2 regions of the Mycoplana sp. 10N416 genome follow, and region 2 is predicted to be linked to the other one. Evidence: riboswitches for the same ligand, from Rfam matches in the RefSeq annotation. Region 2 holds a riboswitch; the other holds the start of a gene.
What was found. A riboswitch is a leader RNA that binds a small molecule or an ion and turns the genes downstream of it on or off. The one in region 2 is predicted to bind FMN.
Positions count from the first base shown of each region.

Region 1: linked by a shared signal. The riboswitch ahead of AC1DDS_RS21300 (DMT family transporter) and the one ahead of ribB (3,4-dihydroxy-2-butanone-4-phosphate synthase) in region 2 are both predicted to bind FMN.

Region 1 is NZ_JBFTIM010000011.1:121,152-125,793, forward strand. It holds gene AC1DDS_RS21295 (esterase-like activity of phytase family protein) at 1-1,076, opposite strand, end outside; gene AC1DDS_RS21300 (DMT family transporter) at 1,177-2,088, opposite strand; FMN riboswitch at 2,172-2,319, opposite strand; gene hupB (DNA-binding protein HupB) at 2,442-2,717, opposite strand; gene lon (endopeptidase La) at 2,926-4,642, opposite strand, start outside.
Region 2 is NZ_JBFTIM010000003.1:347,185-351,826, reverse strand. It holds gene AC1DDS_RS08695 (FMN-binding glutamate synthase family protein) at 1-587, opposite strand, end outside; gene AC1DDS_RS08690 (spermidine synthase) at 707-1,447, opposite strand; FMN riboswitch at 2,018-2,164, shown strand; gene ribB (3,4-dihydroxy-2-butanone-4-phosphate synthase) at 2,290-2,928, shown strand; gene AC1DDS_RS08680 (NnrS family protein) at 3,306-4,508, shown strand.

The DNA of each region.
Region 1 (4,642 bases), on a different contig from region 2:
AAGAAGAGGTTGTCATTGCCGAACGTCGCCGCTTCCAGCCCCTCCGGCTCGATACCCTTGGAGTTACGCTTGTCCGGATAGTGGCCGATCGCAGCAATCGCATGCTCGAAGGAGGGGCCGCTTTCGTGGAGGACGTTGCCGGTCTTGTCGAAGATCGTGAAGCCGCGGCTGCCGCCTTCGTAGTCGCCTTCGTTGGCAACCACCAATCGGTTGTCGTCCAGCCACTTCACAGCGTCCGGCTCGCGCTTCTGGCCGTCCTTCTTGCCGGTGAAGGAAATGGCGCCGTCCTTCTTGGTGTCGATGTTCTTCAGGTCAACCGAGCCGGCCGAGAAGTGGCCCTTCACGGTACCGCTCTTGGCGTCGATAATGACGATGTGGTTGTTCTCCTGCAGGGTCAGGGCGATCTCGTCCTGGCCATTGAAGGAAACGAATTCCGGCTCCGGGTCCTCGCCCGCGATTTCGGCGAGCCCGGTCAGCGTAACGTGCTTGACCGTCGCGCAATCCGGCACGCCGTCCTTCAGCGACAGGATCACCAGATCGCCAGCCGGCATCTGCGGCAGCGCGCCATCGTTCAGGTCCTCATCGCGCTCGTTCTCGATGGCGATTGCAGCAAGCGTGCCGTCCTTGTTGATGGCGATCGAATCCGGCTGGCCGCCGAGATCGCAGGTCGCTTCCGTCTTTCGCGTCGCGATGTCGACGGTCGCCAGCAGGCCGGAAGGCTTGACGAAGCTCTCGCGGGTGTTGACGGCGACCAGCGCCTTGCCGCCAACGACGGCAACCGAGGTGGGCTCGCCCTCGAAGGCGACCGTGCCGGCAGCCTTAGGTGCCTTCGGCTCGGTTATGTCGATGAAGCCGACCGCCCGCATCGGGCTGTCGGAATAGACCAGCGTGTTGCCATCTGCCGTTGCCGTTATGATTTCCGACGAGGTCGGCGCCTTGGGATCCACACCGTCGGGCATGTTGTCGGCCACGGCGAACGAGGCAATCCGGTTGAAGACCGGTTCGGCGGCGGCCGGAAAGGCAGCGGATGCGAGAAGTACGGCGGTGAGGACCGTACCCAATGATCGGTTGGTCATGAAATTTTCCCCATGTGGCGAACACGCGATAGATGCGGTTCTGCGCGATGGGGATGACAGGCGCATGACAGCGGCCGCCATTTGCACCGACTATGGGCCGTCAAGCAGCGGTCTCGGTCGCCATTCTCTCCCGCCGCATTTCGCTGCGCATGATGAAGAGCGATGCACCGAGGATCAGCATGGCCCCCAGCCAGAGGTAACCGGCCGGCGCGTAGCCGAAGACCAGCCAGCCGGCGAAAACGTTGAGCGGCAGCTTCAGATCGTCGAACGGCTGGACGTAAGCCGCATCGGCCACCGTATAGGCGAGCGTGAGCAGATACTGCGCCAAGACCGTCAGCACGCCGGCAAAAACGAACAGGGCGAGCGCCACGCCGCTTGGCACCGCAAAACCGGCGGCGAACGCCAGTGCGCCGTTGATCGGCGTCAACAGCACCAGCAGCCAGATGGTGATGGTTTCGGGGCGCTCGATTGCGGTCAGGCTCTTGGTGATCAGCGATGACACGCCCCACAACAACGCCGAAAGTATCGGCAGAAGCGCCGCCCAGGTGAACTCGTCCGTCCACGGCTGAAGGATGATCATGGCGCCGGCAAAACCGATGGCTGTGGCGACCCATCGGCCGGGACCGACATGTTCACGGAGGAAAAGACGCGCACCGAGGATGATGAAGAACGGCGACGTCATTACCAGCGCGATGGCCTGCCAGATCGGGACCGAGGCCAGTCCGGCGACCCAGGCACCGACGCCGAAGGCGGCAAACGCCACTCGAACGACATGTCGCCAGGGATGGGCAGTGCGCATCGCCGCCAGCCCGGCCCGACGCAGGAAAGGCAGGGAGAAAACGAGTGCGAAGGCATATTGCCAGAAAGCTGCGGACGCGGAGGCAAAGCCGACCTTCATCGTCAGCCACTGTGTGACGACGTTGAGGACGGCAAAAGCGATACCGGCAAGGACCATGAAGGTGGCACCGGCCATGGCCCGGGAAGACGGCAGGCCGCGAAAAGTCTGATTCATGTCATGCATCCCGAACACAGAGACCAACACAAATCAGGACGCATGAAGGCGAGACGACGGGCAGCCCCTGCCCTTCGTGACGCAATCATTCTCTTGCATCCGGACTGTAACCGTCGGCTCCGGATTCGCACCGGATCTGCTGACCCTTTCCGATGGATGGAAAGGCGCTCGCGGGCTTGGGCTAACACCCTTACCGCCGGTGGGGACTTTCACCCCGCCCTGAGAACGACGCACCCGTAGAGCAATCCGCCGGAGCCTGCAAGACCCCGGAAATGCGAAAGGGTCCGGCTTGAACCGAACCCCTCGACCAACCTGGACGGCCGTCTTCGTGACTGGCCGTCCGGCGAACCCGATCAGCCGTTTACGGCGTCCTTCAGGCCCTTACCGGCCGAGAACTTCGGCACGTTGCGGGCAGGAATGTCGATCTCCGCGCCGGTCGAAAGGTTACGGCCCTTCGAGGCTTCGCGACGCGATACGGAGAAATTGCCAAAACCGACGAGGCGAACGTCGCCGCCGTTCTTCAGTTCGCCCTGGATCGTCTCGAATACGGCGTCGATAGCCGACGCGGCATCCGTCTTCGACAGGCCGGACTTCTCTGCAACTGCGGAGACGAGTTCGTTCTTGTTCATGTTTCCACCCCTTTCATACGGTTCGAAACGACTCATACATAAGTCGGGGGCAGAATACGCATCGACCTTGCCGCCGCAACGGGGTTTCGTCCACAAACGTTGAAATTCCGGGCTTTTCACAGCCTTTTTCAACGGAAAAGGCCGGCGTTGCCGCCGACCTTTTGCGTTTTCGCCCTGCAAAGGGCCGATTTTAAGGTTTCGTTTACCCTCAGTGGGCGACCGCAGCCCCGGTTTCGTCGACCGATTCGACGGTTGCAACCGGCTTCGATTCAACCATCGACGGATCCCATTCGATCGGCTCCGGCTTGCGGACCAGCGCGTGTTCGATCACCTCGCCCATGCGCGAAACCGGAATGATCTCCATGTTGTTCTTCACGTTGTCCGGGATCTCCGCCAGGTCCTTGGCGTTTTCTTCCGGGATCAGCACCTTCTTGATGCCGCCGCGAAGCGCTGCAAGCAGCTTCTCCTTCAGGCCGCCGATCGGAAGGACCCGACCGCGCAGCGTCACTTCGCCCGTCATCGCAATGTCCTTCGAGACCGGGATGCCGGTCATGATGGAGACGATGGCGGTCGCCATGGCGATACCGGCCGACGGACCATCCTTCGGCGTCGCGCCTTCCGGCACGTGCACGTGGATGTCGGTCTTGTCGAAGCGCGGCGGCTCGATGCCGAAATCGATGGCGCGCGAGCGGACGTAGGATGCCGCCGCCGAAATCGATTCCTTCATGACGTCCTTCAGGTTGCCCGTCACCGTCATGCGCCCCTTGCCGCCCGGCAGGCTCACGCCTTCGATCGTCAGCAGCTCGCCGCCGACCTCGGTCCAGGCAAGCCCCGTGACGACGCCGACCTGATCCTCGCGCTCGGCTTCGCCATGGCGGAAGCGCGGCACGCCGAGGAAGTCGTTGATGTTGTCCGCCGTCACCTCGACCTTCGTGGCCTTGCCCTTGATGATCTCGGTCACCGCCTTGCGGGCGAGCTTCATCAATTCGCGCTCGAAGTTACGCACACCGGCCTCGCGGGTGTACTGCTGGATTATCGCCATCAGCGCACCGTCGGTGACGGAGAATTCCTTCTCCTGCAGCGCGTGATCGCGGATCGCCTTCGGCAGCAGGTGACGCTTGGCGATTTCGCGCTTCTCGTCCTCTGTATAGCCGGCGATGCGGATCACTTCCATGCGGTCCATCAGCGGCGCCGGAATGTTCAGCGTGTTTGCCGTGGTCACGAACATCACGCTCGACAGGTCGTACTCGACCTCGAGGTAGTGATCCATGAAGGTCGAGTTCTGTTCCGGATCCAGCACCTCGAGCAGAGCCGACGATGGATCGCCGCGGAAGTCCATGCCCATCTTGTCGATCTCGTCGAACAGGAAGAGCGGGTTGGACTTCTTCGCCTTCTTCATCGACTGGATGACCTTGCCGGGCATCGAGCCTATATAGGTGCGGCGGTGGCCGCGGATCTCGGCCTCGTCGCGCACGCCGCCGAGCGCCATGCGGACGTATTCACGTCCCGTGGCCTTGGCGATCGATTTCGCAAGCGAGGTCTTGCCGACGCCCGGAGGACCGACGAGGCACAGGATCGGGCCCTTGATCTTGTTCGAGCGCGCCTGCACGGCCAGATACTCGACGATGCGCTCCTTGACCTTGTCGAGGCCGAAATGGTCCTCGTCCAGGATCTTCTCCGCATTGTTCAGGTCCGCCTTGACCTTGGACTTCTTGTTCCAGGGAATGCCGGTCAGCCAGTCAAGGTAGTTGCGCACGACGGTCGCTTCCGCCGACATCGGGCTCATCTGCCGCAGCTTCTTCAGCTCGGCGTCCGCCTTCTCGCGTGCCTCCTTGGACAGCTTGACCTTCGAGATCTTCTCTTCCAGTTCGGCCATCTCGTCGCGGCCGTCCTCGCCGTCGCCGAGTTCCTTCTGGATCGCTTTC
Region 2 (4,642 bases):
CTGCCCTCGCCCGTGTCATGTGCGAACCCGCCCTTCTTGGCGCCCGTGTTCAGCGCGAGGATCGCATTTGCCGACAGCGAACCGAAGCTCATCGCCGATATGTTGTAAAGGCTGGCATTGTAGGGCTGCTTGCAGGCAGACCCGCCGATCCTGACCCGGAAGTCGGTCGTCTTGATCTCCGTCGGCGCGGCAGAGTGGGTCAGCCATGCATAGCCGGAACCGTAGACGTTCTCGATCGTGCCGAAGGGCCGCTTGTCTTCGACGCCCTTGGCGCGCTGATAGACGAGACCACGATCCTGCCGGCTGAATGGCTCCTCGTCCCGGTCGCTTTCGATCAGATACTGGCGCAGCTCGGGACGAAAGCTCTCCAATATAAAGCGCATGTGTCCAATGATGGGATAGTTGCGCAGGATTGCATGTTTGTACTGCCGAATGTCGCGCAAGCCGACAAGCGTCAGCGCCACGAATATTGCGGCGAAGATCCACATCCATGGGCTGTAGAGGCTTGCCGCGATGATAGAGGCAAGCGCGAGGAGCGCCACAAACGCAAAGATGGCGTAGCGCTGGTAGGTGGGGAAAACTCTCACAGTGGAGACCTTTGGAAAATCAAACTCTCTATCGACATCAGTCGGGAACTGCCAAACTGGTGCCACCAGACCGGCATGCCGCTGCTGCTACAACGCAGCGGCACGCTCGTCAATTTGTCTTATCCAGCCTGCAGAAAGCCGACCTTGGCGGGGCTTTCGCTGGCGAAGTAAATATAGTGGAACGCATCGACCCGTCCGCTGATCAACGGCACCTCGTCGCGTCTCCAATACCAGGCGGTTTTGTTGAGTTCCTGCTCGAACCCAGGCGAGCTTGTGGCGGACCAGAAGCCGCCGATGCCACCAGGCTTCAGGGCCTGCTTTATCTGCCCGATGCCGGAGCTCTGATAGATTGCTTCGTTCGGCGCTCGCACGGTGAAGTCAGGTCCGTTGTCCGTGTCCATCAGGATCACGTCAAAGGGTTCGCGCTCTTCCCCCAGCACCTCCATCGCGTCACCAACCCGAATTTTGACACGGGGGTCTTGCAACGGATGGTCTGCGAGGTGCCCAAGATGGGTTCGGTTCCATTCAACGATTTCCGGAATCAGTTCGCACACGACGATCTCTGCATCCCGCTCCATGTGCTTGAGGGCCGTCCTCAGGGTGAAGCCCATGCCAAGGCCGCCGATGAAGATCCTGCGTGCCGGCGCACCATGCAGCCTCAGCGAGCGTTTCGCCAGGATGTCTTCGGATTGGTGGCTGAGGTTCGACATCAGTTCCAATCCATTGTAGCGGATCTCGAACAGTTCGTTTCGTGTACGCAGGATGATCTCGTCGCCAGCAGAGTTGCTGGCGCGTGCCAGTTCGGTCCAAAGGGTCACGGCTATTCCTAACGATTTTCTCAGGCTGCCTTGCAGCCTCATATTACGCTTAAGGGTGTCGAAAGTTCGGGTTGCCCGGCTCGACTAGAGCCGCGGCAACCCGAAGGCATCGCCGACGGTTGCGCCGTTTTGGAATGCAAAGATCGCGGACCTGGCCGACGCCATGTATCGCCGGTCGCCAACCGCCTTGCCCGTCATCTTGAAAATGGACAACGGATCCCTTGCCCCGCCGACAGCGTCGAGCCGTGCAGGGTGAAAGCGATGACAGAAGATGGAGGTCTGGAAGGCGGGAGATACACCCATTGACAGGCCCAATCAGTGCTGCGCTTGCGCGCTGCAGGAGAACGAACCGCAAATGATGAGGATCCCGGGGCGGAAAAGTGTGCGGCGTCTGGTTCAGAAAGGCCCGCACCGGGACAAGCCGGGTGCTTCCTTAGCGAGCCTCGATATCCTGACGAATGTTTCCAAGCACATGATGTCTATATGGTTCCCGAAAAGGGCCGTTCAATGGCAATAGGACCAGTAGCATTTTCGGCGTGGATTAGCGACGGGGCATCTTCGCGTCGAGGGACGCGCCCCCTTGCAATTTACGGTCGATTGCTCCTATCTTCGCGGCGTTCTCAGGGCGGGGTGCAATTCCCCACCGGCGGTATCGGGAGACATTCCGGAGCCCGCGAGCGCTTCCGGTCTCACCGGAAGGTCAGCAGATCCGGTGCGATGCCGGAGCCGACGGTATAGTCCGGATGAAAGAGAGCAAGGTCACTGCAGCACTCCTCGCGGAGGCGCGACGGTGTTTGTTCGCCCAAGGGAAGTTTTGCCGATGCGCGCAGGCGCGAAGGCGCAACAATGGCCGGGATCCGGCCCAACCCTTGAAAGACCGAAGTATGACTATCCATAAAATTGAAGATGCGATCGCCGCCATTGCCCGCGGGGAGATGGTTATTGTCGTGGACGACGAAGGTCGCGAAAACGAGGGCGACATCGTCTTTGCATCGCAGGATGCGACGGCTGACAAGATCGCGTTCATGATGAACAGGGCTCGCGGCCTGATCTGCGTGTCGATGGAAGGTGCCCGTCTTGATGCGCTGGACATTCAACTGATGGTTCCCAACAACACGGAATCGCTCAAGACCGCCTTCACCGTTTCGGTCGACTACCTGCCCGGAACGACGACGGGGATCTCGGCTGCAGATCGTGCCGCAACCATCAGGGCTCTGGTCGATCCGGTTTCGCGGCCGGAGGAGTTCGCCCGGCCGGGACATATTTTTCCGTTGCGGGCCAACCCGCAGGGCGTGCTCGGCCGCCCCGGCCACACGGAGGCTGCCGTCGACCTCTGCCGCCTTGCCGGTAAGACCCCCTCCGGCGTGATCTGCGAGATTGCCAACGACGACGGCACCATGGCCCGCTTGCCGGATCTCGAGATCTTTGCCGAAGAGCATGGCCTGTGCCTCGTGACGATCGAGGATCTCATCGCCTACTTGCACGACACGCAACCTTCCCGGTTGGCGGAAGCCGCCGCATAGGCGCGACGACCATCGATCCGGGGCGGGATCGGCCGCCCCGGAATGGTGCATGTCATGTCCCTCGTCTCCGTCCTCGACTTGGCCCGTAAGCCTCTCATCGATCACCCGGCCATCCCGTCGTCCACGGATCCGCACCGGATTGCCATCGGCTGTGGCGAGCGCAGCGAGCCGCCCTGCCCTCGTCGGATCTCCCCCGGACCCCCGTTGGAGCAGCGCACCCGCATACTTGCGTTTTCGCAAAGAAGGCGCCCGACGGAGGCCCTATTCATGGCTTTGATCATTTTAAAAGATTGCTGCATGAGCCGGAAACACACCTCACTGACCGCCTCGCTGCATCCCATCCGGCGCGCTCACGCCATCACCGAAGGAAACTGACCATGGCGAGTCAAGCCCCGACAAAACCGTCTTCCGCAGTTGCGGGCTTCTTCTCGGCGGGCTTCCGCCCCTTCTTCCTCTTCGGTGCCCTCCAGCCGGCGGTGATGATGGCGCTTTGGGTCCCGTGGTTTCTCGGCTTGACGCAGCTGCCGTCGGCAATGCCGCCGGTCGCCTGGCACCAACACGAACTGATGTTCGGATACGTGCCGGCGGTTATCGCCGGATTTCTGTTGACGGCGGTTCCGAACTGGACCGGTCGCAAGCCGCTGTCCGGTTGGCCGCTCTTTCTGCTTTTTGCGCTCTGGCTGGCCGGCCGCGTGGCGATCGCCTGCTCGGATTGGATCGGAGCCGATGCGGCCATGGTGGTGGCTGCAGGGTTCCTGCCGGTCCTTGCCATCTTCGTCCTGCGTGAACTGGTGGTTGCGGGCAACCGGCGCAATTACAAGGTCGTTGTTGCCCTCGGCGCGTTGTTCGCCGCGGAGCTTCTGTTCTTTTACGAAGTGAGCCGCTACGGTTTCGCCGAGATAGCCGATCGGCTGGCGATCGGCACGATCATCATGCTCGTCGCCATCATTGGCGGACGCATCATCCCGGCCTTTACCGGCAACTGGCTGCGCCAGAAAACTCCGGGCAGAATGCCATCGTCCTTCGACCGGTTCGACATGGCCGGCATGGCCCTCGCCTTCTTGGCTTTCGCCGCGTGGGCGATCGCCGCACGCCTCGAGGCCTTCGTTTGGCCGGCCGGCATCCTGATGCTGCTTGCTGCCGGTGCGCAGTTCGCGCGGCAACTGCGCTGGGCGCCGCTCCGCACCTTTTCCGAGCCGTTGGTGACGGTGCTGCATGTGGCGTTTTTCTTCGTTCCAGCCGGTTTCCTGCTGACGGGCGCAGCCCTGCTGTCGGGCGACATCGGCCTGCGCACCGCGGGCATCCATGCCTGGACGGTGGGCGCGATCGGCGGCATGACGCTCGCGGTGATGACACGAGCCACACGCGGGCACAGCGGCCAGATGCTGCGTGCACCCGCATCGACGGTCCTGGCCATCTATGTGCCGATTGTCCTTGCCGCGCTGGCACGGATCGTCGCAGCCCTTGCGCCTGAACTCACAATGGTGCTCCTGCCGCTTTCCGGGGCGTGTTGGATCGTCGCGTTCCTCGGTTTTGTCGTGCTCTACGGGCCGCTGCTCCTGCGTCACGGCGTCAGATAGGCGGCCGGACATGCCGGAGCGCGGCCGCGCGCAGCGCTTCGATTATCGCGGCACGTATCGCGATAATCGGCTCGTGCCTTTGCTCGCGGCATCCCAGCCCGGTCCTGGTCGCTGCAATTATAAGGGGTGTTGTT